Regions from separate parts of the Streptomyces sp. NEAU-sy36 genome, predicted to be linked through region 1. Evidence: predicted binding sites of a transcription regulator. Region 1 holds the regulator's gene; the other holds the start of a gene.
The links. The regulator HrcA, encoded in region 1, represses chaperone genes, less so after heat shock. The targets are predictions, from matches to a motif close to TTNGCACTCNGNNNNNCNGAGTGCNAA.
Positions count from the first base shown of each region.

Region 1 (15,575 bases):
TAGCAGGCGGCGAAGTCGGTGACCAGCAGGCGTACTTGGGCCAGTTCCACGGAGTCTCCCGGTTGAGGTTCAGGACCAGCGGCCGGTGCGTCCCAGCAGCAGGGCCGCCGCGGCGGTACCGGCGGTGGAGGTGCGCAGCACGCTGGGGCCCAGCACGTACGCCTTCGCGCCCGCCTCCTCGAACAGCGCCAACTCGTCGCGGGAGACGCCCCCTTCGGGGCCGACGACCAGTACGATCTCGCCCCGCGCGGGCAGCTCGGCCGTGGCCAGCGGCTCGCTGACGTGCTCGAAGTCGGAGTGCAGCACCCCGGCGAAGTCCGCATCGGCGAGCAGCGCGGCCACCTGCTTGGTCGTCGCCGCGTCCGCGACCTCGGGGAAACGCACCCGCCGGGACTGCTTGCCGGCCTCGCGGGCGGTGGCCCGCCACTTGCCGAGCGCCTTGAGGCCCCGGTCGCCCTTCCACTGCGTGATGCACCGCGCGGCCTGCCACGGCACGATCGCGTCGACGCCGACCTCGGTCATCGTCTCGACGGCCAGCTCACCCCGGTCGCCCTTGGGCAGGGCCTGGACGACGGTGATCCGGGGGCTCGGCGCGGCCTCCTCGTGGATCCCGCTCATGTGGACGAGCAGCCGGTCCTTGCCCTCGCTGCCGATCACCTCGCACACCGCGTAGCGCCCGGCGCCGTCGGTGAGCACGACCTCCTCGCCGGGCTGGAGCCGCTTCACGGACACCGCGTGCCGGCCCTCGGGGCCGTCCAGGACGTACCGGCCGCCGTCCGCGTCGAAGCCGGGGACGACGAAGACCGGGGCGGTCACCGGGCACCGTCCTTCGCCAACGCGGCGCGGGCCTCGGCGAGTTCGTCCGCGAGCACCTCGACCAGCCGCCCGGCGGGCAGGTCCCGGGCCAGCCGGTGGCCCTGGCCCGCCCACAGTGCCATGCCCTGCGCGTCCCCGGCCTTGGCGGCGGCCTTGCGCAGCGGGGAGGTGAGGTGGTGGACCTCGGGGTAGGCGGCGGGCGCGTACGGGCCGTGCTCGCGCAGGAAGCGGTTGACCAGTCCGCGTGCCGGGCGCCCGGAGAACGCGCGGGTCAGCTCGGTGCGCGCGAACAGCGGATTGGTCAGCGCCTCCTTGTGCACCGCGGGGGCACCGGACTCGGGCGTGGCGAGGAACGCGGTGCCCAGCTGGGCCGCGCTCGCGCCCGCCGCGAGGACGGCGGCGATCTGGCTGCCGCGCATGATGCCGCCCGCGGCGACGACCGGGATGCCCACGGCCTCGCGGATCTGGGCGACCAGCGACAGCAGTCCGATGCCGGTGCCGTCGTTCTCCGCGATGTCCCGGTGGGTGCCCTGGTGGCCGCCGGCCTCCACCCCCTGGGCGATCACCGCGTCCGCTCCGGCCCGCTCCACCGCGAGGGCCTCCTCGGCGGTGGTGGCGGTGACCAGCGTGACCGTGCCGGCCCGCCGCAGCCGCTCCAGCGCCTCGGGGCTCGGCACGCCGAAGTGGAAGGAGACCGCGGGTACCGGGTCGTCCAAAAGTACGGCGAGCTTGGCGTCGTAGCCGTCGTCGCGGCCGCCGTCCGGATCGCCCAGCTCGGTCTCGTACCAGGCGGCCTCGCCGGCGAGCTGATGGGCGTAGACCTCCACCGCGCCGCTCTCCGCGTGCTCCGGCTGCGGCATGAACACGTTGACGCCGAAGGGGCGGTCGGTGAGTCCCCGCAGCCGCTTGATCTCCTGGTACATGCCGTCGGCGGTCTTGTACCCGGCGGCCAGGAACCCGAGCCCGCCGGCCCCGGACACCGCGGCGGCGAGCTCCGGCACGGAGACGCCGCCCGCCATGGGTGCCTGCACGATCGGGTGGGGGAGAAGATCGGTCAGTGCGGAGGACATGACCGCATGGTGTCACGTCCTCCGAACAAGTCCGAATCGGGCGTCCGCATCGGCATATTCCACTACGCGCCCGGTCAGCGCGCCGCGGACGTCCGCCGTCCCGGCCCGGTCAGCGCCCGTTGAACGCGTCCTTCAACCGCGAGAACAGACCCTGCTGCCCCGGCCGGCTGTGCCCGCCCGGGGGACGACCCCCGGACCCCCGGCCACGGCTCCGGACAGCGGCGTCAGCGACCGTTGAACGCGTCCTTCAGCCGCGAGAACAGACCCTGCTGCCCCGGCCGGCTGTGCCCGCCCGGGGGACGACCCCCGGTCCCCCGGCCACGGCTCCGGACAGCGGCGTCAGCGACCGTTGAACGCGTCCTTCAGCCGCGAGAACAGGCCCTGCTGCCCCGGCTGGAACTGGCCCTGGGGGCGTTCCTCGCCGCGCAGCTTGGAGAGTTCGCGCAGCAGGCGCTCCTGTTCGGGGTCCAGCTTGGTCGGCGTCTGGACCTCGACGTGGACGACCAGGTCGCCCCGGCCGCCGCCGCGCAGATGCGTGACGCCCCGGTTGTGCAGCGGGATCGACTGGCCGGACTGGGTGCCGGGCCGGATGTCGACCTCCTCCAGGCCGTCCAGAGTCTCCAGCGGCACCTTGGTGCCGAGGGCCGCCGCGGTCATCGGGATCGTCACCGTGCAGTGCAGATCGTCGCCGCGGCGCTGGAAGGTGCTGTGCGGCAGCTCGTGGATCTCGACGTACAGGTCGCCGGCCGGACCGCCGCCGGGGCCGACCTCGCCCTCGCCCGCGAGCTGGATCCGCGTGCCGTTGTCGACACCGGCCGGGATCTTCACCGTCAGCGTGCGCCGCGAGCGGACGCGGCCGTCGCCGGCGCACTCCGGGCACGGGGTCGGCACCACGGTGCCGAAGCCCTGGCACTGGGGGCACGGCCGCGAGGTCATGACCTGGCCCAGGAAGGACCGGGTGACCTGCGAGACCTCGCCGCGGCCGCGGCACATGTCACACGTCTGCGCGGACGTGCCCGGAGCCGCGCCCTCGCCGTTGCAGGTGTTGCAGACGACCGCGGTGTCGACCTGGATGTCCTTGGTGGTCCCGAAGGCCGCCTCGTCCAGCTCCACCTCGATCCGGATCATCGCGTCCTGGCCGCGCCGGGTGCGCGAGCGCGGCCCGCGCTGCGACGCCGTGCCGAAGAACGCGTCCATGATGTCGGAGAAATTGCCGAAGCCACCGGCTCCGAAGCCGCCCGCGCCGGCGCCGCCGGACTGCGAGAGGGGATCTCCGCCGAGGTCGTAGACCTGCTTCTTCTGCGGGTCCGACAGCACCTCGTAAGCGGCGTTGATCTCCTTGAACCGCTCCTGGGTCTTCGGATCGGGGTTGACGTCCGGGTGCAGCTCGCGCGCGAGCCGGCGGAACGCCTTCTTGATCTCATCCTGCGACGCGTCGCGGCGCACGCCGAGAACGGCGTAGTAGTCCGTGGCCACTTACGACTCCGCCAGGATCTGTCCGACGTACCGTGCCACTGCGCGTACCGCTCCCATCGTTCCCGGGTAGTCCATGCGGGTCGGTCCGACCACGCCGAGCTTGGCAACCGCCTCGCCGCCCGAACCGTAGCCCACCGACACCACGGAGGTTGAGTTGAGTCCTTCGTGGGCGATCTCGTGCCCGATGCGCACGGTCATGCCCGGATCCTTCGCCTCGCCGAGGAGCTTGAGGAGCACGACCTGCTCCTCCAGCGCCTCCAGGACGGGCCGGATCGTCAGGGGGAAGTCGTGTCCGAAACGGGTGAGATTGGCGGTGCCGCCGATCATCAGCCGCTCCTCGTTCTCCTCGACCAGTGTCTCCAGAAGAGTGGAGAGCACCGTGGAGACCGTACCCCGATCCTCGGGTTCGAAGGCGTCCGGCAGGTCCTCGACCAGTGTCGGCACGTCCGCGAACCGGCGGCCCGCGACCCGGCTGTTCAGCCGCGCGCGCAGATCCGCCAGGGACGCCTCGCCGAACGGCGCCGGGCAGTCCACCATCCGCTGCTCGACCCGGCCGGTGTCCGTGATCAGCACCAGCATCACGCGCGCCGGGGCGAGCGCGAGCAGTTCCACGTGCCGCACGGTGGACCGGGTCAGGGAGGGGTACTGCACGACGGCGACCTGCCGGGTCAGCTGCGCGAGCAGCCGTACCGTGCGCGCCACCACGTCGTCGAGGTCGACGGCGCCGTCCAGGAAGTTCTGGATCGCGCGCCGCTCGGGCGCGGTCATCGGCTTGACGCCGGCGAGCTTGTCGACGAACAGCCGGTAGCCCTTGTCGGTGGGGATGCGCCCCGCGCTGGTGTGCGGCTGGGCGATGAACCCCTCGTCCTCCAGGGCCGCCATGTCGTTGCGCACGGTGGCCGGGGAGACGCCGAGGTTGTGCCGCTCGGTCAGGGCCTTCGACCCGACCGGCTCCTCGGTGCCGACGTAGTCCTGGACGATGGCGCGCAACACCTGAAGCCTGCGTTCACTCAGCATTCGCGCGCACCTCCAGCACGTCGTCCCCTTCTGTCCCTCGGTTCGGGCGCCTGGCACTCTTCGCGTGCGAGTGCCAGCGTTCCCCGGCCCAGTGTACGGCCGTGGGGTACGCACCGGGCAAGGTCGGTGCCCCCGTGACCGCTCGTGGGGCTAGCGTCGCGGTATGACGGTGACTTGGGAAGAGCGGGGATGGGAGCGGCTGACCACGGGGGTCGGGCGGTGCCGCCTGCCGGGCTGGGACTGCACGGCGGGGCTGGTCCTGGGCGCGGACACGGCGCTGATGGTGGACGCCGGGTCGAGCCTGGGCGAGGGGGCGCGGCTGCGGGCGGCGGCGGAGGAACTGGCGGGCGGCCGTGTGACCCATCTCGCGCTGACCCACGCCCATTTCGACCACGTCTTCGGCGCCGCCGCGTTCGCGGGGGCGGCGGTGTACGCGGCGGTGGGCGCGGAGGCGGTGCTCGCCGGCGAGCGCGACGCGCTGCGCCACGACGCCGTCCACCACGGGCTGCCGGCGGCGGACGCGGAGGAGGCGGCGCTGGCGCTGGTCCCGCCGCGGCACCTGGTCTCCGGGGAGCGCACCCTGGACCTCGGCGGGGGCCGCCAGGTGCTGCTGGCCAACGTCGGCCCCGGCCACACCGCCCACGACCTGGTGGTCCTGGTGCCGGGCGAGCGAGAGGTGGTGTTCTGCGGCGACCTGGTCGAGGAGTCCGGCGAGCCCCAGGCGGGCCCGGACGCCGTACCGTCCCGCTGGCCGGCCGCGCTGGACCGGCTGCTGGCGCTGGGCGGCGAGGACGCGCTGTACGTGCCCGGTCACGGAGCGGTGGTGGACGCGGCCTTCGTACGGCGCCAACGGGACGCCCTGGCCGCCCGTTTCGGCGTGTCGTGAGCGCCCGCCCCGCTCTTCTCCTATCGTCATCCGAATGCGCCAGTACTCCTCCGACCTCACCCCGCCCTGGAAGAAGTCCCAGCCGGTGCCGGAGGTGCCCGCGCAGCCGGGCCTGGTCGTGGAGGAGCCCGGCACCGGGTTCTGCGGCGCGGTGATCCGCTGCGAGGCGGGCACGGTCACGCTGGAGGACCGCTTCGGCAAGCACCGCGTCTTCCCGCTGGAGCCCCGCGGTTTCCTGCTGGAGGGCCGCCCGGTGACCCTCGTGCGCCCCGCCGCCGCCCCGGCCCGTCCCGCCCGCACGGCATCCGGTTCGGTCGCGGTGCCCGGCGCCCGCGCCCGTGTGGCCCGCGCCGGCCGTATCTACGTCGAGGGGCGGCACGACGCCGAGCTGGTCGAGAAGGTCTGGGGCGACGACCTGCGCATCGAGGGCGTGGTCGTGGAGTACCTGGAGGGCGTGGACCACCTGCCCTCGATCGTCGCCGACTTCGGCCCCGGCCCCGACGCCCGGCTCGGCGTCCTGGTGGACCACCTGGTGCCCGGCAGCAAGGAATGGCGCATCGCCGAGTCGGTGACCAGCGAGCACGCCCTGGTCGTGGGCCACCCCTACATCGACATCTGGGAGGCGGTGAAACCCGCCTCCCTGGGCATCGCCGCCTGGCCCGCCGTGCCCCGCGGCCAGGACTGGAAGACGGGCGTGTGCCGCGCCCTCGGCTGGCCGTCGGACAACACCGGCGCGGTGTGGCAGGCGATCCTCAAGCGGGTCGGCTCCTACAAGGACCTGGAGCCGGAGCTGCTGGGACGCGTGGAGGAGCTGATCGACTTCGTCACGGGCGGCGGGGCGTGACCCCTCCGGGGACCAGGTCGCCTGGCCTGACCCCTCCGGGGGCGGGTGGCCCGGTCCTCCGGGTCGCCGGGCGGATCGGTCCACCAGGCCGTCGGGGTGGTCAGTCCACCAGGTCCCGCACCACCGCGTCGGCGAGCAGCCGGCCGCGCAGGGTGAGCACGGCGCGGCCCTCGGCGTAGGGGCCCTCCTGGAGGAGTCCGTCCGCCACGGCCCGGCGCGCGGCCGTGAGGCCCGCCTCCTTCAGCAGGTCCAGCGGCGCGCCCTCGCGGAGCCGGAGCTCCAGCAGGATGCGCTCGACGCGGCGGTCCTCGGCGGTCAGTACCTCGCGGCCGGCGCCCGGGGAGCGGCCCGCGGCCAGGGCGGCGGCGTAGGCGCCGGGGTGCTTGACGTTCCACCAGCGGACGCCGCCCACGTGCGAGTGGGCGCCCGGCCCGGCGCCCCACCAGTCCGCGCCGCGCCAGTACAGCTCGTTGTGCAGGCAGCGGCCGGCCGCGGAGGTGGCCCAGTTGGAGACCTCGTACCAGGCGAAGCCCGCGGCGGAGAGCGTCTCCTCGGCGATCAGATAGCGGTCGGCGTGCACGTCGTCGTCGGTCATCGGGACCTCGCCGCGGCGGATCCGGCGGGCGAGCTGGGTGCCTTCCTCCACGATGAGCGCGTAGGCGCTGACGTGGTCGGGGCCGGCGCCGATCGCCGCCTGGAGGGAGGCCCGCCAGTCGTCGTCGCTCTCGCCCGGGGTGCCGTAGATCAGGTCGAGGTTGACGTGGTCGAAGCCCGCCGCACGCGCCTCCGCCACGCACGCCTCGGGGCGCCCGGGGGTGTGGGTGCGGTCCAGGACCCGCAGCACGTGCTGCTTCGCGCTCTGCATGCCGAAGGAGATCCGGTTGAAGCCGCCCTCCCGGAGGGCCGCGAGGTAGGCGGGGTCGACGGACTCGGGGTTCGCCTCCGTGGTGACCTCGGCGTCCGGGGCCAGCCCGAACTCGTCGCGGATCGCCGCCAGCATCCGTACGAGGTCGTCGGCGGCCAGCAGGGTGGGCGTGCCGCCGCCGACGAAGACCGTGCGGACCGGGCGCGGATCGTCGCCGAGCACCTTGCGGGCGAGCCGGATCTCGTCGGTGAGGGTGTCCGCGTAGTTGTCGCGGGAGGCGAGCACCCCGCCGGTGCCGCGCAGCTCGGTCGCGGTGTAGGTGTTGAAGTCGCAGTAGCCGCAGCGGGTCGCGCAGTACGGCACGTGCAGATAGAAACCGAGCGGACGCTCCACCGCCCCGGCGAGCGCGTGTGCGGGCAACGCGCCGTCGTCGGGAACGGGCTCACCGTCGGGGAGTGCGGAAGGCATACGACCCATTGTCCAGCACCGCCGCGCTCCCCCGGCCGCCGTCTCATCCCGCCTGGAGCACCAGCAGCGCCAGGTCGTCCTCCGGCGGGGCCTCGCCGAAGGTGTGCACCAGGTGGCGGATCCTTTCCGCGATCTCCTCCGCGGTGAGGCCGGCGCAGGAGGCCAGGGCGTCGGCGAGGCCGTCGGCGTCGTCGAACTGGCGGGAGCCGCAGCGCCGCTCGGTCACCCCGTCGGTGACGCACAGCAGGCTGTCGCCGGGCAGCAGGTCCAGCGTCTCGCTGACGTAGGTCTCGTCCTCGACCACGCCGAGCAGGGTCTGCGGGCGGGCCGCGGTGCGCACGGCGCCGTCGGGGCCGAGGACCAGCGGGAGCGGGTGCCCGGCGGAGGCCAGGGTGCAGCGGACCCCGCCGTCGAACGGGATCAGCTCGCCGTAGAGCAAGGACAGGAAGCGGGTCTGCGGGCCCTCCCCTGGCGCCACGGCCAGGCCGTCGGCGACCACCAGCGCGCGGGCCGCGGCGTCCGCCGCCTCGGTGGCGTCGTCCAGGAGGAGCTGGTTGAGGCGGTCCAGCACGTCGGCCACCCGGTAGCCCTCGCGGGCCAGCAGCCGCAGCCAGGGCCGCGCGAGGCCGATGACGACCGCCGCCTCCGGACCCTTGCCCTGCACGTCGCCGATGGCGAAGCACCAGCGGCCGTCACCCGCCGGGAACAGGTCGTAGAAGTCGCCGCTGGGCCCGCTCTTGTCGCAGGGCTCGTAGACCAGCGCGCTGCTCATCCCGGGGATCTCCGCGACGGCGCCGGGCAGCAGGCCCCGCTGGAGCACCGCGCTGATGGTGGCCTGGCGGGCGTACTGCCGGGCCGCGCCGATGGCGAGCGCCACCCGGCGGGCCAGGTCCTCGACCAGCCCGGTGATCTCGTCCGGGAAGCGCGTGAGCCCGCACCGCCCGATGACCAGCGTGCCGAGCGGCCGCCCGCCCGCGACCAGCCGGTACGCCAGCGCCGTGCCGTCGGCGCCCTGCGGGCCGAGCGAGGCGCCGGGCCACGGGTACGGCTCGGGGCCGAACCCCACCGCGTCCCCCGTCCGCGGCGGCTCCTTCTCCAGCGCGCCGCGCAGTTCCTCGATGCGGTTCTCGCTGGCGTGCCAGACCCGGGCGGGGCCGTCGTACGACCCGCCGCGCGCCGACGCCTCGTCCTCCAGCCACACCGCGCACCAGTCGGCGAGCCGGGGCACGATCAGCTGGCCGGTGAGGGCCGTGACCAGGTTCTCGTCCAGCTGCCCGGCGAGCAGGTCGGAGGCCTCGGCGAGGAAGGACAGCGCGCCCCGGCCGAGCCAGTCCCGGTCGCTGTCGGCGCGCTGCGCCTGCGGGGCCAGGTCCTCGGCGACCTCCAGGGCGTCCTGATCCCGGGCGCCGGCCGGGGTCTCCTTGCCGCCCGGCGGCAGCCTGGCCCACACCGACTTGGCGCCGGTGCGGTAGGTGACACCCCAGGACTCGGCGAGCGCGCCGACCAGCCGCAGCCCCCGCCCGTACTCCGGGATCTCGTACGGCGGCTCGCCCGCGGTCGCGTCGCGCGGCGGCCGGGCCGGGTGCCGGTCGCCGACCTCGACCACGAACGCGCCGTCCTCCTCCAGGCACCAGTCCAGGTCCATCTCGGTGCCGGCGTGCACCACGGAGTTGGTGACCAGCTCGCTGACGACCGCCAGCGCGTCGTCCAGCAGCCGGGGCGCGACTCCGGGCGCCTCGGCCAGCGCGGCCCGCACCAGGGCCCGCGCCGAGCCCGGCGCGACCGGGCTGCCGGGCAGCGTGACGTGGCCGCGCGCCCCGGCGCCCCGGCCCTCGGTCTCCCACTGGGTGGGTATGGCCGCCATGTCCATGCGGCCAGGGTGACAGAAGGGCGTCACGCATAAGCGTGAAGTCACCGAACTGCCCACTCCTGGCCGAGAACCGTGCTACGACGGGACTGAAAGGCGGCGCCTTTCGAGCGCTCCCTTCCTTTCGGCCCCGCCCGCCCCGCCGCTCCCCCGCGTCCCGCCGCGGCTCCCGCGTCCGCTACTTCTCGCGGGTCCCGGCGTACATCTCGTCGATGAGTTCCTTGTACTCCCGCTCCACCACCGGCCGCTTCAGCTTCAGGCTCGGCGTGATCTCGCCGTGCTCCACGTCGAGGTCCCGCGGCAGCAGCCGGAACTTCTTGATGGTCTGCCAGCGCTGGAGCCCGGCGTTGAGCTGCTGTACGTAGCCGTCGACCATCTCGACCGTCGCCGGGGCGGCGACGACCTCGGCGTACGGCTTGCCCTCCAGGCCGTTCTCCTTCGCCCACTCCATGATCGCGTCCTCGTCCAGGGCGATGAGGGCGGTGCAGTAGTTCCGGTCGGCGCCGTGCACGAGGATGTTGGAGACGTACGGGCAGACCGCCTTGAACTGGCCCTCCACCTCCGCCGGGGCGACGTACTTGCCGCCGGAGGTCTTGATGAGGTCCTTCTTGCGGTCGGTGATGCGCAGATAGCCGTCGGGCGAGAGTTCGCCGATGTCACCGGTGTGGAACCAGCCGTCGGACTCCAGCACCTCGTCGGTCTTGTCGGGCAGCTTGTGGTAGCCCTGCATGATGCCCGGGCCGCGCAGCAGGATCTCGCCGTCGTCGGCGATGCGCACCTCCGTGCCGGGCAGCGGCTTGCCGACCGTGCCCGTGCGGTAGGCCTCGCCGGGGTTCACGAAGGAGGCCGCGGAGGACTCGGTGAGGCCGTACCCCTCCAGGATGTGGATGCCGGCGCCGGCGAAGAAGAAGCCGATCTCCGGGGCGAGCGCGGACGCGCCGGAGACACAGGCGCGCAGCCGGCCGCCGAAGGCCTCGCGGATCTTGGCGAAGACGAGGGTGTCGGCGACCTTGTGCTTGGCGGCCAGGCCGAAGGGCACGGTGCGGTTGCCGGTGCGCCGGAAGTTGTCCTGCTCCGTCCTGGCGTACTCGCGGGCGACCTCGGCGGCCCACTGGAAGATCTTGTACTTGGCCGCGCCGCCCTCGCGGGCCTTGGCGGCGACGCCGTTGTAGACCTTCTCGAAGATGCGCGGCACCGCGGCCATGTAGGTCGGCCGCACCACCGGCAGGTTCTCGATGATCTTGTCGACGCGGCCGTCCACGGCGGTGACGTGACCGATCTCGATCTGCCCGGAGGTGAGCACCTTGCCGAAGACGTGCGCGAGCGGCAGCCACAGGTACTGCACGTCGTCGGGGCCGAGCAGCCCGGTCGCGGAGATGGCCCTGGCCATGTACGACCAGTTGTCGTGCGGCAGGCGCACGCCCTTGGGGCGGCCGGTGGTGCCGGAGGTGTAGATGAGGGTGGCGAGCTGGTCCTTGGCGAGGGCGCCGACCCGCTCCTTGATCAGCTCCGGGTGCTGCTCCAGATGGGCCGCGCCGCGCTTCTCCAGCTCGTCCAGGGTGATCACCCAGTCGTCGCCGTCCACGCCCGCCGGGTCGATGACGACGACCTTGGTCAGCTCCGGCAGCTCGGCGCGCTTCTCGGCGGCCTTGGCGACCTGCGCGGCGTCCTCCGCGATCAGCACCCGGCTCTCGGAGTCGGAGAGGATGAACGCGGACTCGTCGGCGTTGGTCTGCGGGTAGATCGTGGTGGTGGCGCCGCCGGCGCACATGATGCCGAGGTCGGCGAGGATCCACTCCACCCGGGTGGAGGAGGCCAGCGCCACCCGCTGCTCGGGCTGGATGCCCAGCTCGATCAGACCGGCCGCGATGGCGTAGACCCGCTCGGCCGCCCCCGCCCAGCTCAGCGACTTCCAGTCGTCGGGCCCCTGGCCGGACGCGGGCGGCACCGGGTAGCGGTAGGCCTCGGCGTCCGGTGTGGCCGCCACGCGCTCCAGGAAGAGGGCCGCGACGGACGGCGGACGGTTCTCGATCAGGGTCTGTGTGTCGCTCACGACATCCTCCGGGGCCCGCGACAGCGCGGCTGGTACTCGGTGCGGCTGGGTTAACTCACGGTGGTGTTCGGGCTTGTTTAACTCGCGAGTAACTATCGAGCAGGCATCAGGGTAAGGCGCGAGTGCCCGCTGCGTAAGGGGCTTCGGCCTGTCTCTTTCCCCGCGCTCGCGCCCCTGGGCGGCGCCGGGTACGCGCGGGGCCCGCCGCGCTTTCGCACGACGGGCCCCCTGCTGTCCGTTTTGGGCATGTGACCGAATGCCGACCCCGGTTACTTCTTGCCCTTGCCCGACCCCGCGCTGTCATCGCTGGACAGGACCGCGATGAAGGCCTCCTGCGGAACCTCCACCGAACCCACCATCTTCATCCGCTTCTTGCCTTCCTTCTGCTTCTCCAGCAGCTTGCGCTTACGGGAGATGTCACCGCCGTAGCACTTGGCGAGGACGTCCTTGCGGATGGCGCGGATGGTCTCGCGGGCGATGACCCGGGAGCCGATGGCGGCCTGCACCGGCACCTCGAAGCTCTGCCGCGGGATCAGCTCCTTGAGCTTGGCGACGAGCCGTACGCCGTACGCGTACGCCTGGTCCTTGTGGGTGATCGCCGAGAAGGCGTCGACCTTGTCGCCGTGCAGCAGGATGTCCACCTTGACCAGGCTGCTGGCCTGCTCGCCGGTGGGCTCGTAGTCGAGCGAGGCGTAGCCGCGGGTCTTGGACTTCAGCTGGTCGAAGAAGTCGAAGACGATCTCCGCGAGCGGGAGGGTGTAGCGGATCTCGACACGGTCCTCGGAGAGGTAGTCCATGCCGAGCAGGGTGCCGCGCCGGGTCTGGCACAGCTCCATGATCGCGCCGATGAACTCGGTGGGCGCGAGGATCGTCGCCCGCACGACCGGCTCGAAGACCTCGTCGATCTTGCCCTCGGGGAACTCGCTCGGGTTGGTGACCGTGTGCTCGCTGCCGTCCTCCATGACCACGCGGTAGACCACGTTGGGGGCGGTGGCGATCAGGTCGAGGCCGAACTCGCGCTCCAGACGCTCCCGGATCACGTCCAGGTGCAGCAGGCCGAGGAAGCCGACGCGGAAGCCGAAGCCGAGGGCGGCGGAGGTCTCCGGCTCGTAGACGAGGGCGGCGTCGTTGAGCTGGAGCTTGTCCAGCGCCTCGCGCAGCTCCGGGTAGTCGGAGCCGTCCAGCGGGTACAGGCCCGAGAACACCATCGGCTTGGGGTCCTTGTAACCGCCGAGGGCCTCGGTGGCGCCCTTGTTCTGGCTGGTGACGGTGTCACCGACCTTGGACTGGCGGACGTCCTTCACGCCGGTGATCAGGTAGCCCACCTCGCCGACGCCCAGGCCGTCGGCCGGCAGCATCTCGGGCGAGCTGACGCCGATCTCCAGCAGCTCGTGGGTCGCGCCGGTCGACATCATCTTGATGCGCTCGCGCCTGTTGAGCTGGCCGTCGATGACACGGACGTACGTCACGACACCGCGGTAGGAGTCGTAGACCGAGTCGAAGATCATCGCGCGGGCGGGCGCGTCGGCGACGCCGACCGGGGCCGGGATGTCCCTGACGACCCTGTCGAGCAGCGCGTCGACGCCGAGACCGGTCTTCGCGGAGACCTTGAGCACGTCGTCCGGCTCGCAGCCGACCAGGTTCGCCAGCTCCTCGGCGAACTTCTCCGGCTGGGCGGCCGGCAGGTCGATCTTGTTGAGCACGGGGATGATCGTGAGGTCGTTCTCCATCGCCAGGTAGAGGTTGGCGAGGGTCTGCGCCTCGATGCCCTGGGCGGCGTCGACGAGGAGGATGGTCCCCTCGCAGGCGGCCAGCGACCGCGAGACCTCGTAGGTGAAGTCGACGTGCCCCGGGGTGTCGATCATGTTGAGGATGTGGGTCGTGCCCTGGTCGGGGCCCTCGGTCGGGGCCCAGGGCAGACGCACCGCCTGGGACTTGATCGTGATGCCGCGCTCGCGCTCGATGTCCATCCGGTCGAGGTACTGAGCACGCATCTGCCGCTGCTCGACCACACCGGTCAGCTGGAGCATCCGGTCGGCGAGCGTGGACTTGCCGTGGTCGATGTGCGCGATGATGCAGAAGTTGCGGATCAGAGCCGGGTCGGTACGGCTCGGCTCGGGCACATGGTTAGGGGTCGCGGGCACGCAGGGTCCTGTCTCTTGAGGCGCCTTATGCCTCGGGTCGGATCGATACGTAGTCTCCATGGTCCCACGCGGAGGGACCGAGGGGCGTTTTGGGCCGGTCGCAGGGCCACTGGTACTGTAGATGGCTGTGCCTCATGCCCTCTCGGCCGAGGCACGTCAGAGAAATTTTGGATCACCGGTACGGGACCCGAGCGGCCCCGTGCCTGAACCTGAAAAGGCTCCTTCGTGGCGAACATCAAGTCCCAGATCAAGCGGATCAAGACCAACGAGAAGGCTCGGCTGCGCAACAAGGCCGTCAAGTCCTCCCTGAAGACCGCGATCCGCAAGGCCCGTGAGGCCGCTGCCGCGGGTGACCTCGAGAAGGCCACCGAGCTGCAGCGCGCCGCCGCGCGTGCCCTCGACAAGGCCGTCTCCAAGGGCGTCATCCACAAGAACCAGGCCGCCAACAAGAAGTCGGCGCTTGCTTCCAAGGTCGCGACCCTCAAGGGCTGAGTTCTCCCTTTGATCTGACCGCCGGAAGGACCCAGAGCGGGCCCTCTCTCATCCGCTCCCGACCGGCACCCAGAGCCTGTTCGCGGCCTGCGTTCGCCACGCGGGAACGGGCTCGACAGTTTTTGACCGGGAACCCCGGCATCCTTCCCTTCCCCAGGGCGGGTGCCGGGGTTCTCGGCGTACGGGAGCCGCTATCCCCGCCCGCGCGACCGGGCGGCCCGCGCGATCACCACGACCGCCTTCTCCAGCGCGTACTCGGGGTCGTCCCCCCCGCCCTTCACGCCCGCGTCCGCCTCGGCGACGGCCCGCATCGCGACCGAGACGCCGTCCGGCGTCCACCCCCGCATCTGCTGGCGCACCCGGTCGATCTTCCACGGCGGCATCCCCAGCTCCCGCGCCAGGTCCGCGGGGCGCCCCCCGCGCGCGGAGGACAGCTTCCCGATCGCGCGCACGCCCTGCGCCAGCGCACTGGTGATCATCACCGGGGCCACGCCCGTCGCCAGCGACCAGCGCAGCGCCTCCAGCGCCTCCGCGGTACGCCCCTCCACCGCCCGGTCCGCGACCGTGAAGCTGGAGGCCTCGGCCCGACCGGTGTAGTAGCGCCCGACGACGGCCTCGTCGATCGTGCCCTCGATGTCCGCGACCAGCTGGGTCACGGCGGACGCCAGCTCGCGCAGGTCACTGCCGATGGCGTCGCACAGCGCCTGGCACGCCTCGGGGGTCGCCGAGCGCCCCGCGGTGCGGAACTCCGCCCGCACGAACGCCAGCCGGTCCGCGGGCTTGGTCATCTTCGGGCAGGCCACCTCCCGCGCCCCCGCCTTGCGCGCGGCGTCCAGCAGGCCCTTGCCCTTGGCGCCGCCCGCGTGCAGCAGCACGAGGGTGATCTCCTCGGCGGGCGAGGCGAGGTACGCCTTCACGTCCTTGACGGTGTCGGCCGACAGGTCCTGCGCGTTGCGCACCACGACGACCTTGCGCTCGGCGAACAGCGAGGGGCTGGTCAGCTCGGCGAGAGTGCCGGGCTGCAACTGGTCCGGGGTCAGATCCCGTACGTCCGTGTCGGCGTCGGCGGCCCGGGCGGCGGCCACCACCTCCCGCACCGCACGGTCGAGCAGCAGGTCCTCCTGGCCCACGGCAACGGTCACCGGGGCGAGGGGGTCGTCGTTCGCAGTCTTCCTGGCCATCGCACCAAGCATCCCACGCCCCACCGACAACGCCCCCGGCCGCGGCCCGCACCGCGCCCCCGGGTCCTACGGTTCCTCGCGCCAGCCGTCCCACTGCGCCGCGAACGCGTCCAGCTCCCGGGGGTCCAGCCGTTCCTCCTCGTCGGCGAGTACGACCAGCCACTGGGCGTCCTCGGCGTCGTCCTCGCCGGCCAGCGCGTCGCGGAGCAGCCGGGGTTCCTCGTCCAGGCCGAACCGCTCCCCGAGCGCCTCGGCCGCCTCCTGCGCGGCGTCCCGGTCGGGCAGCACCAGCACGTGTCTCACATCGCTCACGCCGCCATTGTCCGGCACCCGCCCGGGAGCTGGCCGCCAGGTCAGCCCTTGGGCACGATCTGCACGTCCAGGTCGACGCGGATG
Region 1 covers NZ_CP058977.1:1,191,069-1,206,643, reverse strand. Annotated here, with positions in the region: gene HZZ00_RS05405 (VOC family protein) at 1-50, opposite strand, end outside; gene HZZ00_RS05400 (16S rRNA (uracil(1498)-N(3))-methyltransferase) at 70-816, opposite strand; gene HZZ00_RS05395 (nitronate monooxygenase) at 813-1,886, opposite strand; gene dnaJ (molecular chaperone DnaJ) at 2,226-3,362, opposite strand; gene hrcA (heat-inducible transcriptional repressor HrcA) at 3,363-4,379, opposite strand; gene HZZ00_RS05380 (MBL fold metallo-hydrolase) at 4,543-5,265, shown strand; gene HZZ00_RS05375 (DUF3097 domain-containing protein) at 5,300-6,109, shown strand; gene hemW (radical SAM family heme chaperone HemW) at 6,210-7,442, opposite strand; gene HZZ00_RS05365 (SpoIIE family protein phosphatase) at 7,486-9,306, opposite strand; gene HZZ00_RS05360 (long-chain fatty acid--CoA ligase) at 9,488-11,362, opposite strand; gene lepA (translation elongation factor 4) at 11,632-13,506, opposite strand; gene rpsT (30S ribosomal protein S20) at 13,732-13,998, shown strand; gene holA (DNA polymerase III subunit delta) at 14,190-15,179, opposite strand; gene HZZ00_RS05340 (hypothetical protein) at 15,246-15,491, opposite strand; gene HZZ00_RS05335 (YceI family protein) at 15,533-15,575, opposite strand, start outside.

Region 2 (15,575 bases), 6.4 Mb from region 1:
CAAGCGGGGAGTCGTCGCAGACGAGGACGGATGTCATGACCGCCCTCCGCAGCTGATGCGCGTCACCTTGAGCCTCCAGGCTGGTACGGAATCGTCACCTGTGCGGTCGACCGTCTCGGACGCCTGCCCGAGCCCTTGTTTTTTCAACCGCCTCCGCACTCTCAACGACGGTCACTCGAAAGAGTTACGGGGCTGCATACCGTCATCGGCACTCTACGTGAGGGCACCGACACGGTGCAGACATGCCCAACGGACCCTCAACTTTTCATCACAACCTATGACCCATTCAGCTGCTTTTCTTCCCGTTTCGTAGTGTTCGGGGCTAGATTCGCAATGAGTCATATTTACATCTCCTTAGACCGGAGATGTACGGTCGTTGCCACCGTATCCGCCCAGAACGGCTACAAGGGGTCACGTAATGGCAGATTTCTCCCGCCTTCCCGGACCGAACGCGGACCTGTGGGACTGGCAGCTGCTGGCTGCTTGCCGCGGGGTGGACAGCTCGCTCTTCTTCCACCCGGAGGGCGAGCGCGGGGCGGCTCGGAGCGCTCGCGAGAACTCGGCCAAGGAGGTCTGCATGAGGTGCCCGGTCCGTGCGGAGTGCGCGGCGCACGCGCTTGCCGTGCGCGAGCCGTACGGCGTCTGGGGCGGCCTGACCGAGGATGAGCGCGAAGAGTTGATGGGACGGGCGCGCAACCGCCTGGTGGCTGCCTCGACCACCAGCGGCGACACCGCCCAGGATCAGTGAAGGAACGTTTCTGCATCGCACCCGCGGCCCGTCGGGTGCGCTGATGTCTCCACTCCACTCCGGGCACGCCGAACGCGTGCCCGCGACTCTGTGACCCCTCTTCCGCGCTACCCCGCGCGGCCGGCGGCGCGGCCCAGCTGTTCCAGCGTCGCCGCCACCGCCGGCACCTGCGCCAGGTCGGGCAGGGTGAGCGCGACGATCTCCCGGCGCACCGCCGGCTCCAGCCGTACCGTGCGCACCCCCCTCGGCCGTACCGACTCCACCGCCAGCTGCGGCAGTACGGCCACGCCCAGTCCCGCGCCCACCAGACCGGCCACCGCCGGGTAGTCGTCCGTGGCGAAGTCGATGCGCGGCGCGAACCCGGCTCCTTCGCAGACCTCCACCAGCTGGCCCCGGCAGCGCGGGCAGCCCGCGATCCAGGGCTCCTCGGCCAGCTCCCCGATGGCGACGCTCCGGGCGCCCGCGAGCCGGTGCCGCTCGGGCACCAGGGCCACCAGGCGGTCGGTCAGCAGGGGGCGCACGACCAGGTCGTCCCAGTCCTCGGTGACCGCCGCCCCCTCGTAGCGGAAGGCCAGTGCGAGGTCGCAGTCGCCCTCGCGCAGCAGTTCGACGGAGCGCGGGGGCTCGGCCTCCTCCAGGGAGACCCGGGTGCCGGGGTGGGCGGCGCGCAGGGCGGCCAGGGCGGTGGGGACGAGGGTGGAGCTGCCGCTCGGGAAGGAGACCAGGCGGACCCGGCCGGCCCGCAGGCCCGCGATGGCGGCGACCTCCTCCTCGGCGGCGGTGAGTCCCGCGAGGATGCCGGAGGCGTGCCGGACCAGTGCCTCGCCGGCCTGGGTCAGCCGCATCTCGCGGCCGGTGCGGACCAGCAACGGGGTGCCGACCGAGGCCTCCAGGGCCTTCATCTGCTGGCTGACGGCGGGCTGGGTGCAGCCCAGCTCGCGCCCGGCGGCGGAGAAGGAGCCGGTGGTGGCGACGGCGCGCAGGACGCGGAGATGACGGGCCTCGATCACCCCTCAAGCATAAGGCAGGCTTGGGGGAGTCGCCGGATAATCGCTCGACGCTTTGAGGAAGATCTCGTACGGTTCGGCCATGGAGCTTCTCTCGGTGAACGTCGGGCGGCCGCGCCCGGTGCCGTACACGGACCAGGCGGAGGGCGTCACCGGCATCGACAAGCGGCCGGTGACCGGGCCGGTGCGGGTGTCCGCGCCGGGCCCCAAGGGCACCGGCGGGAGCGGGCTGGCCGGGGACGCGGTGTGCGACCTGCGCCACCACGGCGGTGACGACCAGGCGGTGTACGCGTTCGCGCGCGAGGACCTGGACCACTGGGAGCGCGAGCTGGGCCGCCCGCTGGCCAACGGCTGCTTCGGGGAGAACATCACGACCGGCGGCCTGGAGGTCTCCGGGGCGCTGATCGGCGAGCGCTGGCGGATCGGTGCGACGGTGGTCCTGGAGGTCACCTCGGGCCGCATCCCGTGCCGCACCTTCCAGGGCCATCTGGGCGAACGCGGCTGGGTCAAGAGGTTCACCCGGAAGGGCGCGACCGGTGCCTACCTCCGGGTGATCGAGCCGGGCGAGATACGCGCGGGCGACCCGGTCGAGATCGTCCACCGGCCCGGGCACGGGGTGACCGCGGCGATGGAGTTCCGCGCCACCACCACGGAGCGGGAACTGCTGCCCCGGCTGCTCGCGGCGGCCGACGCCCTGCACCCGGAGGCGCTGGCCGCGGCCCGGAAGTACGTGGCGGCGCGGACCCCCTGAGCGCCCGTCACCGCATGGTGGACGCCGCTGCTCCGCAAGCCCGCAGTCACTACGCTTGGGTCATGACAACGGCTCTGATTACGGGATCGACCGCGGGGATCGGTGCCGCGTTCGCGCGGCGGCTGGCGGCTGACGGGCATGACCTCGTCCTGGTGGCGCGCGACACCAGGAGGCTGCGCGAACAGGCGACCGAGCTGCACGACCGGCACGGCATCGAGGCGGAGGTGCTGGCCGCCGACCTGTCCGAGGACAAGGGCATCGAGACGGTCGCCGACCGGCTCGGCGACCGCAGGAACCCGGTCGACCTGCTGATCAACAACGCCGGTTTCGGCAACAAGGGCCGCTATCTCGAGGTCTCCATGGCGGACGAGCTGACGATGCTCAAGGTGCACTGCGAGGCGGTGCTGCGGCTGACCTCGGCGGCGGCCGAGCCGATGCGCGAGCGGGGCCGGGGCGGCATCGTCAACGTCGCCTCGGTGGCCGCCTTCGTGCCCCGCGGCACCTACGGCGCCTCCAAGGCGTGGGTCGTGCAGTTCACCCAGGGCGCGGCGCGGGACCTGGCCGGCACCGGCGTACGGCTGATGGCCCTGTGCCCGGGTTTCGTGCGCACCGAGTTCCACCAGCGGGCCGGGATGGGCACGGACAACATCCCGGGCTGGATGTGGCTGGACGCCGACAAGCTGGTCGCCGCGGCCCTCACCGACCTGGCCCGGGGCAGGTCGCTGTCCATCCCGGACCCCCGCTACAAGGCGCTGATGGGCCTGGTGAAGGTCACCCCGCGCGGGCTGCTGGGCGGCGTCACCTCCCGCACCGGCCGCAAGTACGGGCCGCGGTAGGCGGCCCGCGCGCGAACGGGTGCCGTCGGCGGTCCGGTGGGAAAATGGAGGGACCAGCGAGGCCGGAGGCGGCGCCATGACGGACCTGGACGCGGTACGGCGGGACAGAGGGACGGCCGAGGACACCGTACGGCGGTTCTTCACCACGCTCACGGCCCCCGGTGAGCCACCCCCGCTCAACGACCTGCTGGACGAGGACGCGCACAGCCACGACCCGATGAACCCGCAGGACACCATCGGCCTGGACAACATCCGCGCCGAGCACCGCATGTGGCACGCCGCCTTCGACGCCGCGTTCACCGTCGAGGACCTCCTCGCCCAGGGCGACCGCGCCTGCGCCCGCTGGACCTGGCGCGCCACCCACACCGGCGAGTTCCTCGGCATCGCCCCCACCGGCCGCCGTGTCGCCATGACCGGGACGACCTTCTTCCGCCTCGGCGCCGACGGCAAGATCACCGAACTCTGGTGGCAGCACGACCAGCTGGGGCTGATGGAACAGCTGGGCGCGCTGGACGAGTTGGAGCAGTGACACCGCGGTCCGGCACCTCTTGCACCGGGGCCGCGATCATGGCATCTTGCGGACGACCACCGATCTCCCTGCGCGTCCGGTAAGGGGGTCTTCGTTCTTCAGGAGGCCCTTGTGCACGTCACCGGCGCGACCGTCCCGCCCCGGAACTGGGACCACTACCGGACCGCGGTCGTCGACATCCGCCTTCCCGGGCGAACGGTCCGTGTCGAGCCGCGCGCCTTCGGCACGGCCGAGGGGTGCTTCCCGGAAGCGGCAGGCGGCGCGGCCGTCCATGTGATCACCGCCTGGAACCCGGGGGCCCGTACCGTGTCCGCCGACGCCAACGCGCGCGCCCACCGCCTGCTGCTCGACGAGGTCCGTCGCCTCGGTCTCCTCCGGTGGCCCGCGGCGGGCGGCGACCCGGGCGGTACGCACCAAGAGGAGAGCGTCGCCGTCGTCGGGCTGGGCGACGCCGCGGCGCGCGCACTGGGCCGCCGCTTCGGGCAGGACGCGGTCTTCGCCTGGACCCCCGGCGCCTGGCGTGTCCTCGCGTGCGGCACCGGTGCCGTGTCGGTGAGCGGCTGGGCGGCCTCCGCACGGGGCCGCGCCCGCTCGCGGCCGGCCGGCCGAGGCCCGCTCCGACCGGCCCCCGGGCAGCACTTCGCCCCGCCGCAGGGCGACGGGGCGAAGTGACCTAACGACTACCGGAGTTCACCGGTCTCGTGTCAGTGGGCGTGGCCGTGGCTGTGACCCGCGGCGGCGGCCGGCTCTTCCTCTTCCTTCTTCTCGACGACCAGGGTCTCGGTCGTGAGCAGCAGGGAGGCGATGGAGGCGGCGTTCTCCAGGGCGGAGCGGGTGACCTTGACCGGGTCGATGACGCCGGCCTTGATCAGGTCGCCGTACTCGCCGGTGGCGGCGTTGTAGCCCTGGCCCTTGTCGAGGTCCTTGACCTTGGAGACGATGACGTAGCCCTCCTGGCCGGCGTTCTCGCCGATCCAGCGCAGCGGCTCGACGACCGCGTTGCGGACCACGGCGACACCGGTGGCCTCGTCGCCGGTCTTGTCGAGGTTGCCCTCCAGGACCTTGGACGCGTGGACGAGCGCGGAGCCACCACCGGAGACGATGCCCTCCTCGACCGCGGCGCGGGTCGCGGAGATGGCGTCCTCCAGACGGTGCTTCTTCTCCTTCAGCTCCACCTCGGTGGCGGCGCCGACCTTGATCACGCACACGCCGCCGGCCAGCTTCGCGAGGCGCTCCTGGAGCTTCTCGCGGTCCCAGTCGGAGTCGGTGTTCTCGATCTCGGCCTTGATCTGCGCGACGCGGCCGTTGAGGTCCTCGGCCTTGCCGGCACCCTCGACGATCGTGGTGTCGTCCTTGGTGACGGTGACGCGGCGGGCGGAGCCGAGCACGTCGATGCCGACCTGGTCGAGCTTGAGGCCGACCTCCTCGGAGATGACGGTGGCGCCGGTGAGGACGGCCATGTCCTGGAGCATCGCCTTGCGGCGGTCGCCGAAGCCGGGGGCCTTCACCGCGACGGCGTTGAAGGTGCCGCGGATCTTGTTGACGACCAGGGTCGACAGGGCCTCGCCCTCGATGTCCTCGGCGATGATCAGCAGCGGCTTGGAGGAGCCGGCCTGGATGACCTTCTCCAGCAGCGGCAGCAGGTCCGCGATGGCGGAGATCTTGCCCTGGTTGATCAGGATGTACGGGTCGTCGAGGACGGCCTCCATACGCTCCTGGTCGGTCACGAAGTACGGGGACAGGTAGCCCTTGTCGAAGGCCATGCCCTCGGTGAAGTCCAGCTCCAGACCGAAGGTGTTGGACTCCTCGACGGTGATGACACCGTCCTTGCCGACCTTGTCCATGGCCTCGGCGATCAGCTCGCCGACCTGCTGGTCCTGGGCGGACAGCGCGGCCACGGCGGCGATGTCGGACTTCTCGTCGATCGGACGGGCGGTGGCGAGCAGGTCGTCGGAGACGGCCTTCACCGCGGCGTCGATGCCCTTCTTCAGGGCGGCCGGGGAGGCACCGGCGGCGACGTTCTTCAGGCCCTCGCGCACCAGCGCCTGGGCGAGCACGGTGGCGGTGGTGGTGCCGTCACCCGCGATGTCGTTGGTCTTGGTCGCCACCTCCTTCACGAGCTGCGCGCCGAGGTTCTCGTACGGGTCCTCGATCTCCACCTCGCGGGCGATGGTGACGCCGTCGTTGGTGATGGTGGGGGCGCCGAACTTCTTGTCGATGACGACGTTGCGACCCTTGGGGCCGATCGTCACCTTCACCGTGTCGGCCAGCTTGTTGACGCCGCGCTCAAGGGCGCGACGGGCGTCCTCGTCGAACTTCAGGATCTTCGCCATGACAGCGGGAGCCCTCTCGGAAATCTGTGGGTTAAAAGACGAACTGCGCCCCGGGCGCCCGGCTTCGTTATCGGTCGCGGGGGGCCAGGGGCGCAGCTCAAAGCAAAGGTTTGCTCGGGGTGATTACTTCTCGATGATCGCGAGAACGTCGCGAGCCGAGAGGACGAGGTACTCCTCGCCGCTGTACTTCACCTCGGTGCCGCCGTACTTGCTGTAGAGGACGACGTCGCCGACCTTGACGTCGAGCGGAAGGCGCTCGCCGTTCTCGAACCGGCCCGGGCCCACGGCGAGGACGGCGCCCTCCTGGGGCTTCTCCTTCGCGGTGTCCGGGATGACCAGGCCAGAGGCCGTGGTCTGCTCGGCGTCCAGCGGCTGGACCACGATGCGGTCCTCGAGCGGCTTGATGGCAACCTTGGAGCTGGCGGTCGTCACGATCCGACCTCCCCCTTCGGAGATCTCACGGGGTTAACTGTCTGAGGTGGCGACCAGGTCGATCCGTCGTCGCGGGTGCCGGACCTGCCCGTCGCGTTGTTGGCACTCTCCAGGGGGGAGTGCCAGAGCCGAGACTATGACTGCGATTAGCACTCGGTCAAGCGGAGTGCCAATGACGTCGTGGCGCGTCGGCCGTTCCCGGTCCTCTACAGGTAGTCCTCCAGGCGGCCCACCGTCAGGTTCCGCCGCTGGAGGCCGCGCAGGAGAGGGGACGCGGGGGCCCCGGGGGTGACGCGGACGATGTCACCGGGGCGGAGGTGGTGGGGACCCCGGGGATAGGTCAGCCCGGCGGGGGTCAGGGCGGCGCGCCAGAGGGTGAGGGCGGTGATGCCGCAGCCGGCCGCCGCGCGCCGGGTGGTGCGGTCGTAGGCGCCGCCGGGCGGGCGGAAGAGGCGGGCGCGCAGCCGGTCCCGGCGGGCGCAGATCGCGGCGCGCTGGGCGGTGTACGGCCTGCCGGCCAGCGGTGGGCGGCCGGGGGCGCGGTTCTCCACGGCGGCGCCGGCGGCGCGGAGCCTGGCGAGGTCGTCCGGCCGGGTGCCGTCGGGGACGAAGAGGCTCACCGGCAGCCGGAGTTGGCGGACCATGGCGGTGAAGCCGGGGTCCTGCCCGGCGTCGTCGTAGGTGAGGAAGACGACCCGGTCGCGGGTGGGGACGTGGTCCACGACCGGGGGCAGCGGGGTGGGGCCCGTACGTGCCGCGAGGGGGCGGGCGGCGGGCACCGGGGGACGGGCGAGCGGAGCGGTCAGGCCCCAGCGGCGGTAGGGCTGGAGGGACGCGGGGGCGTGCGGGTGCACACCCTCGGCCGCCTTCCTGCCCAGCCGTTCGATGGGGTCGACGGACTGGGCGCAGCCCACGAGCAGGAGCAGCGAGCACAGCGCCACGGCACCGGCCGCGGCGCGGCCCGGGCCGCGCCGCTCGCGGACCGCCCGCCGGCCCTCCCCCGGTCGGCTCACCTGGGGTCCCCCGGCCGGCTCACAGGTAGTCCTCCAGGCGGGCCACGGCATAGCCCTCGCGGGTGACCTTGTTGAGGAAGCGGCGCATGTCGTCGACCATCGTGCCGTCCCAGTCGCCGCGGCCCCGGAAGTGGGTGAGCACGATGTCGCCGCGGCGCAGCTGCTGGTCGTCCTCGCGGAACTCCCAGTGGTCGACGTAGACCTCCTCGTTCCAGATCGGCGCATACTTGATGCCGCAGGACTTGGCGGCGACCAGGGTGTCCTGGTTGTAGTTGCCGTAGGGCGGGCGGAAGAGCGTGGGGCGCTTGCCGTACTGCTTCTGCATGATGTCCTGCATGTCGCAGATCTCGTGCCGCTGCTCGTCGTAGGACAGCCCCGGCAGGTAGGGGTGGTGCAGGGTGTGGTTGTTGACGGAGTTCCCGTAGGACTGGGCCTTGCGGAAGTAGCCGTAGTCGTCCTTGACCAGGTAGTCGCTGAGGAACGCGGTGTAGGGGATCTTCAGGTCCCGCATCATCTCCAGGAACCGGGGGTCCTTCTCCGAGCCGTCGTCGATGGTGAGGAAGACGACCTTGTCGGCGGTGGGGACGGTCGTGAAGACGGGGGGCAGGTCCCAGTCCTCCTGGTGGTCCACCTCGAAGCCCGCGCGCGCGGTGATGCGGGGCTTCTTCGCGGGTGGCGGCGGGGGCGAGAGCGGGACCTCGTCCAGGCCCCATCTCTTGGCCGCGGCGACCAGCCGGGCGTGTTCCGCGGCCCGCGCGGCACGGGCGTCCGGGGCGTGGGCGGCGGCACCGCCCTGGCCCGCGGCCGGGCGCGGGGCGGGGGAACCGGCGTCGGAGCAGCCGGTGACGAGGGCGGTGGAGGCGAGGACCGCGGCGCCGCAGCCGAGGGCGAGGCCCCGCCCGCGCGACCGGCTCCGAGCGTCCCGTACCCGATTTTTGTCATTTTGTACTACTAGTCGCATGGTGCTGGATCTTCGCAGGCCCCGCCCCCGCACCCCGGCCGACAACGCCGCCCGGAGGCGCACCATCCACCGACTGGCCCACAATGACCCGGTGAACGACCTCGCTCCCCTCCTCACCCCCGAAGGCCGGGCCCTCCTCGAAGAGGTCCGCGACACCGCCCCGGCCGACGAACTGGCCGTCGCCACCCGGTTGCGCCGCGACCACCCGGCCGCACTGGTGTCGGCCGCGCTCGGCCAGGCCCGGCTGCGGCAGCGGGCGGCGGCCAAGTTCGCGAAGGCGGACGCGGAGCGGATGTTCTTCACCCCGAACGGGGTCGAGCAGTCGACGCGGGCCGGTGTGGCGGCGTACCGGGCGCGGCGGCTGACCGATCTCGGGGTGACCTCGGTGGCGGACCTGTGCTGCGGGATCGGCGGGGACGCCATCGCGCTGGCGCGGGCCGGCATCCGGGTGCTCGCCGTGGACCGGGACCCGTTGACGGCGGCCGTGGCGCGGGCGAACGCCGAGGCCCTCGGGCTCGCCGACCTGATCGAGGTGCGCGAGGCCGACGTCACCGAGGTGGACACCGCCGGGTACGACGCCGTGTTCGTCGATCCCGCGCGACGGGGCACCTCGGCGCGGGGCGGCGGGAGGATCTTCGATCCCGAGGCGTACTCGCCGCCCCTGTCGTGGGCGGTGTCCGCCGCGCTCCGGGCACCGCACGCCGCGCTGAAGATCGCCCCGGGCGTGCCGCACGAGGCGGTGCCCCCGGAGGCCGAGGCCGAGTGGATCTCCGACGGCGGCGATGTGAAGGAGGCGGTGCTCTGGTTCGGCACCGGGTCGCCGGGCGCGGTGCGCGCCACCCTGCTGCCCGGCCCGCGCACACTGCTCGGACGGGGGCTGCCGGATCCCGGAGTCCGGCCGGTCGGACCGTACTTGTACGAGCCGGACGGCGCCGTGATCCGCGCGCACCTGGTCGCCGAGGTGGCCGAGGAGGTCGGCGGGGGGCTCCTGGACGAGACCATCGCCTACATCACCGCCGACGCGCTGCACCCCACTCCGTACGCCACCGCCTACGAGATCACCGACCGGCTCCCCTTCAACGTGAAGAAGCTGAAGGCGCTGCTGCGCGAGCGCGAGGTCGGCACGCTGACCGTGAAGAAGCGGGGGTCGGCGGTCGAGCCGGAAGAGCTGCGCCGCAAGGTCAAGCCGCAGGGGCCCAACGCGGCGACCGTGTTCCTGACCCGGGTGGCGGGCGCGCCCACGATGCTGATCGGCGGTCCCGCCCGGCCGCCGGCGGCCCCCTGACGGGCCGTTCGGCGGCCCGTGTCCCCGGCAGGCCCCCGGTCACGGGATCAGCGGCGCAGGGACTCCCACAGGTCCTGCGCGTCCGGCTCCTTCGCGATCACCCGGTTGGGGTCCGAGGGTGCCTGGACGACCGGCATCATCACCGTCTTCACGTGGTCGGCGCTCAGCCCCTTCAGGCTCTTGCCCAGGCTGGTCAGTTCGGCGAGCGAGTCCAGGCCGGTGTCGGTGGTGATGCTCGCGGTGACCGCGTCGGCGACCCGGTAGAGCCTGGCCGGGTCGGTGAGCAGGTCCGTGCCGGAGATCTGTTCCAACAGGGCCTTCACCAAAAGCTGTTGGAGACCTATGCGGCCCAGGTCGCTGCCGTCGCCGATGCCGTGCCGGGTGCGCGCGAGGGCCAGCGCCTGCTTGCCGTCGAGGTGGTGGGGGCCCGCCTTCAGATGGAGGTGGCTCTTGTCGTCGTCGATGTCCTGGCTCGTGGTGACGTCGACCCCGCCGAGCGCGTCCACCAGTCTCGCGAAACCGGCGAAGTCGATCTCGACGAAGTGGTCCATGCGCACACCGGTGACCGACTCGACCGTCTTCACCGCGCACACCGGACCGCCCACCGAGAAGGCGCTGTTGAACATGGAGCCGTACGCCACCGCCGTCGCGCCGCCGGAGGGCAGCGGGCAGGACGGGCGGGTGACGAGGGTGTCGCGCGGGATGCTGACCACGGTGGCGGCCGTGCGGCCCGCGTCGATGTGCACCACCATCGCGGTGTCCGAGCGGGCGCCCTCGCTGTCGCCGCCGCCCAGTTCCTTGTCGGCCTCGCCGCTGCGCGAGTCCGAGCCGAGGACCAGGATGTTCAGGGCGCCGGACGGGAGCGGCGCGGCGGCCGAGGACGCGCTCGCGGCCGGAGCGGGGGCCGGACGGTCGTCGCCGAGCGCGCTGTTGATGTCGACGCTTCTGATGTTGTGGTTGAGATGCCAGTACGCATAGCCCGCGGTGGCCGTGGCCAGCACCAGGGCGGTCGCCAGGGTCAGACCGGCGATCCGCAGCGTTCTCGATCGCCGGCGCACGCGTATGTCCGCGTCGCCGTGCTCCTCGTGTCGCGTCACGACAGGAACATAGGTCCGAATTATTAGCGGACCGTTAGCTGAAGCATCACGATTTGGTTTTCTTCCGGAATATTCATGGAGGCGCCCCGGTACCGGTGCCGAAAATTTCGGTCACTCCGTCGGCCGCACCGGTGCCGTGCTCGACCGCACCACCAGGCTCGTGGCCAACTCCAGCCGGGTGGCTGCCCGTTCCTCCTGCGCGCTGCCCAGTTCGAGCACCAGCCTGGCCGCCGCCTCGGCCATCTCGGTCAGCGGCTGCCGCACGGTCGTCAGCGGCGGACCCACCCAGCGGGCCACCGGCAGGTCGTCGAAGCCGACCACGCTGAGGTCCTCGGGGATGCGCAGCCCCAGCTCGCGGGCTGCCTCGTAGAGACCCAGCGCCTGGAGGTCGTTGCCGGCGAAGATCGCGGTGGGCCGGTCGGGGCGGCGCAGCAGCTCCAGGCCCAGGCGGTAGCCGGCCTCGTGGTGGAAGTCCCCGTCCAGGACGAGCGAGGGGTCGACGGGCAGCCCGGCCGTCTCCATGGCGGCGCGGTAGCCGTCGATCCGGGCGCGGCTGCACATCATCCGGGTGGGCCCGCTGATGGCGCCGATCCGGGTGTGGCCCAGCTCGACCAGATGGCGGGTGGCGGCCAGGCCGCCCTGCCAGTTGGTGGCGCCGATGGACGGCACGTCCGGACCCGGGTCGCCGGCCGGGTCCACCACCACGAACGGGATGGACCTGCTGGTCAGCAACGCCTGCTGGCCCGCGTCCAGTTCGGACAGGACCAGCACCACCCCGTGCGGGCGGCGGGCGGCGACCTGGTCGGCCCAGGAGCGGCCGGGGGTGAGCCGCCCCGCGGACTCGGACAGCACCACGCTGAGCCCGGCCGACTGCGCCACGTTCTCCACGCCCCGGATGACCTCCATCGCCCAGGCGCTCTCCAGCTCGTGGAAGACCAGGTCGATCAGCGGCGAACGGGAGGCCTCGGCGCGCCGGCGCCGGTAGCCGTGGGTGCGCAGCAGCTCCTCGACGCGGGTACGGGTCGAGGGTGCGACATCGGCTCGGCCGTTGAGGACCTTCGAAACAGTCGGAGCGGAGACACCGGCCTCTCGGGCGATCTCGGCGAGCGTCGCGGTCTGCGCTTCTGCGGGCTTCCCAGGCTTCATGTCCGCGATCGTATCCCTGCGCGACCCCTTGACGAACCCCCTGTTCCGCCATACGTTCCCGGAACATTCGGAACCTCACTCGAAATATTGCGAGAGGCCAGGGTCAATGGAGTCCACCACGTCCAACGGCGGGCACATGTTCAGCAGGCGCTGGGTGCTCGGCGCCGGCGCCACCACACTCGTCACCGCCGGAACTGCCGGACTCACGGCCTGCGGCTCCTCCGGGGGTTCCGGGGGCGGGGGCGCGCTCACCGCCTTCGTGTACGGCGACGGCGACGCCAAGGTCCAGGTCCAGGCGATCGACCGGTTCAACGCGTCGGCCGCCGCGAAGAAGGCCAAGGGCAAGATCAAGCTGGAGAAGGTGCCCGGCTCGGAGTACCCGACGAAGCTGCGCACCGCGATGGGCTCCCCCAACGCGCCGGACATCTTCTTCAACTGGGGCGGTGGCTCCATCAAGGCCTACCGGGACGCCAAGCAGCTGGTGGACCTCACCGACGTCATCGAGTCGGACCCGGTCCTGAAGAACGGCTTCCTGCCCTCGGTGCTCACGGCGGGCGGCCTGGGCGGACGCAAGTACGGCATACCGATGCGCGGCATGCAGCCCGTGATCCTCTTCTACAACAAGACCCTCTTCGCCGAGCAGAAGCTCCAGCCGCCCACCACCTGGGACCAGTTGCTCGACATCAACAAGAAGCTCAAGCGGGCCGGGATCACCCCCTTCGCGCTGGGCGGCGCGGACATCTGGCCCGAGCTGATGTGGCTGGAGTACCTGGTCGACCGGATCGGCGGCCCCCAGGTCTTCGACCGGATCAAGAACGGCGACGCCTCCGGCTGGGGCGACCCGGCCGTCCTCAAGGCCGCCCAGACGGTCAAGGAACTCGTCGACGACGGCGCCTTCGGCAAGGGCTTCAGCTCGGTCGCCTACACCAACGGCGGCGCCCCGGCCGTGTTCGCCAAGGGCAAGGCCGCGATGCACCTGATGGGCTCCTGGGAGTACAACACCCAGCTCGGCAAGTTCCCGGACTTCGCCCGCAAGGAGCTGGGCTGGACCGCGTTCCCGACGGTCGAGGGCGGCGCGGGCGACATCCGCAACGTCGTCGGCAACCCCACCAACTACTGGTCGGTCAACGCCCGTACGTCCAACAAGGACGCCGCGTTCGCCTTCCTGCGCGACTGCGCCTCGCAGACGTACGCCAAGGAGCTGGTCGCCATCGGCGCCATCCCGACCACGGCCAACGCCGAGAAGCTGCTCGACGCCTCGCCGAACCCCGTGTTCGCCAAGTTCCAGTACCAGATGGTGCAGCAGGCGCCGGCGTTCACGCTGAGCTGGGACCAGGCCGTCGACCCGAACGTGTCGACGCCGATGCTCACCGAGGTCAACAAGCTGTTCGTCGGCAAGTCCTCGCCGAGCCAGTTCGTGTCGGCGCTCCAGGGGCTGAAGTGAGCGACACCGTCACGAAGGGCGGCTCGCGCACCGGCGCGGGCCGCCCGCGGCGCGGGGCCGGGGCGAACGCGGGCCGCCCGCACGCCGCCCTGGCCCTGCCCGCCGTACTGTTCTTCGCCTTCTTCGCCGTCGTCCCCATGGTGCTGGCGTTCTGCCTCTCCTTCACCAAGTGGAACGGTCTGGGCAACCCCCAGCCGGTGGGCTTCGCCAACTGGCAGAAGCTGTTCGACGACGGCCGGCTCACCCAGTCCCTCACCGTCACCGTGCTGCTCACGGTGGTCAGCTGGGCCTTCCAGACGGTGATCTCGCTGCTGCTCGGCGTCTGGGCGGCGGGCAGGCAGCGCAACCGCGCGATCCTGTCGGCGGTCTTCTTCGTGCCGTTCCTGCTGTCCTCGACGGCGATCTCGCTGCTGTTCTACGCCCTGCTCGACCCCAACTTCGGCATCATGCCCGGCGACACCCTCGGCTCGACCAACGGCGCCTTCCTCGCCATCGTGTTCGTCGGCGGCTGGCAGTTCATCCCCTTCCACACCCTGATCTACCAGGGCGGGGCCCGGCAGATCCCCGAGGTCCTCTACCAGGCGGCGGCCATCGACGGCGCGGGCCGCTGGCGCCAGTTCTTCTCCATCACGCTCCCCCAGCTGCGCAACACCGCGACCACCTCCGGGGTGCTGATGGTGGTCGGCTCGCTGACCTACTTCGAGACCGTCCTGATCCTCACCCAGGGCGGCCCCGGCACCGACACGGCGATCGTGCCGTACCTGATGTACGAAGCCGGCTTCAAGAGCTACGACTTCGGCTACGCCAGCGCCATCGCCTCCTTCCTGGTGGTGGCCGCGACCGTGCTGTCGCTGCTGCTGGTCCGGCTGTCCGGCTTCGGCGCGATGCGCAGCACCCGGGAAGGAATGTGACGAGGTGTCTCACGACACACTGCCCCACCCCGTGAAGACCGGCGCCGCGCCCGCGGCCCGGCCGGACGGGCGCCGCCGCCGGCACTGGACCCAGCGGCCCAATCCGCTGGCCGGCCTCGGCTCCTTCGTCTGGCTGGTCGTCGTCATCGTCCCGATCTACGCGATGATCTCGGCCTCGCTCACCCCGCAGGACCAGGCGCTGGGCCACAACGCCCTGAAGCCGCCCGGCAGCCCGACCTGGTCCAACTACAACACGGTGCTGCACAACTCCTTCTTCCACCTGCTGTGGAACACCGTGCTGGCGGCCGCCGCCGTCGTGGTGATCGTGCTGGTGCTGTGCGTACCGCTCTCCTACGTCGCGGTGCGTACCCGCGGCTTCTGGTCGGGGGCCGCCTTCCGGCTGTTCCTGCTCGGCGTGGCCATCCCGGCGCAGGCGGTCGTCGTACCGCTGTACCTGATGATCACCAAGCTGAACCTCTACGACAGCCTGCTCGCGATCATCCTGCCGACGGCCGCGTTCGCGATGCCGGTGGCCATCCTGGTCCTCACCGGCACCATGCGGGACATCTCCGAGGAGGTGTACGAGGCGATGGCGTTGGACGGCGCCTCGCCCACCCGGATGCTGTTCCAGCTGGTCATCCCGATGTCCAAGGGCGGCATCAGCACCGTCGTGATCTACGCGGCGCTCCAGGCGTGGAACGGCTTCCTCTTCCCGCTGATCTTCACCCAGTCCGAGGGACCGCGCGTGCTGACCCTCGGCCTGTTCAACTACATGAGCCAGTTCGGCGTGAACATCCCCGCCCTGCTCGCCTCGGTCGTCCTCTCCGGCATCCCGATCTTCGCCGTCTACCTGGTGGCCCGCCGCGCGCTGGTGGGCGGCCTGATGGGCGTCGGCGGCAAGTGATCGCCGACCGGTCCCCCTTCCCCGACAGGAGTTCCATGAGCACCGCCCCCTGGCGCGACCCCGCGCTGCCCGCCGCCGCCCGTGTCGACGACCTGATCTCCCGGATGACCCTGGAGGAGAAGACCGCCCAGCTGTACGGCGTCTGGGTGGGCGCGGACACCGACGGCGACGGGGTCGC
Region 2 covers NZ_CP058977.1:7,569,746-7,585,320, forward strand. Annotated here, with positions in the region: gene HZZ00_RS33065 (response regulator transcription factor) at 1-37, opposite strand, end outside; gene HZZ00_RS33070 (WhiB family transcriptional regulator) at 419-748, shown strand; gene HZZ00_RS33075 (LysR family transcriptional regulator) at 856-1,758, opposite strand; gene HZZ00_RS33080 (MOSC domain-containing protein) at 1,838-2,506, shown strand; gene HZZ00_RS33085 (SDR family oxidoreductase) at 2,569-3,342, shown strand; gene HZZ00_RS33090 (ester cyclase) at 3,419-3,871, shown strand; gene HZZ00_RS33095 (DUF3293 domain-containing protein) at 3,983-4,543, shown strand; gene groL (chaperonin GroEL) at 4,576-6,204, opposite strand; gene groES (co-chaperone GroES) at 6,328-6,636, opposite strand; gene HZZ00_RS33110 (polysaccharide deacetylase family protein) at 6,843-7,649, opposite strand; gene HZZ00_RS33115 (polysaccharide deacetylase family protein) at 7,669-8,610, opposite strand; gene HZZ00_RS33120 (methyltransferase domain-containing protein) at 8,702-9,895, shown strand; gene HZZ00_RS33125 (LCP family protein) at 9,943-10,992, opposite strand; gene HZZ00_RS33130 (LacI family DNA-binding transcriptional regulator) at 11,104-12,138, opposite strand; gene HZZ00_RS33135 (ABC transporter substrate-binding protein) at 12,245-13,582, shown strand; gene HZZ00_RS33140 (carbohydrate ABC transporter permease) at 13,579-14,493, shown strand; gene HZZ00_RS33145 (carbohydrate ABC transporter permease) at 14,498-15,397, shown strand; gene HZZ00_RS33150 (glycoside hydrolase family 3 N-terminal domain-containing protein) at 15,433-15,575, shown strand, end outside.
Region 2: groES (co-chaperone GroES) is a predicted target of HrcA. The motif match lies at 6,783-6,809, and genes of this name have one in related genera.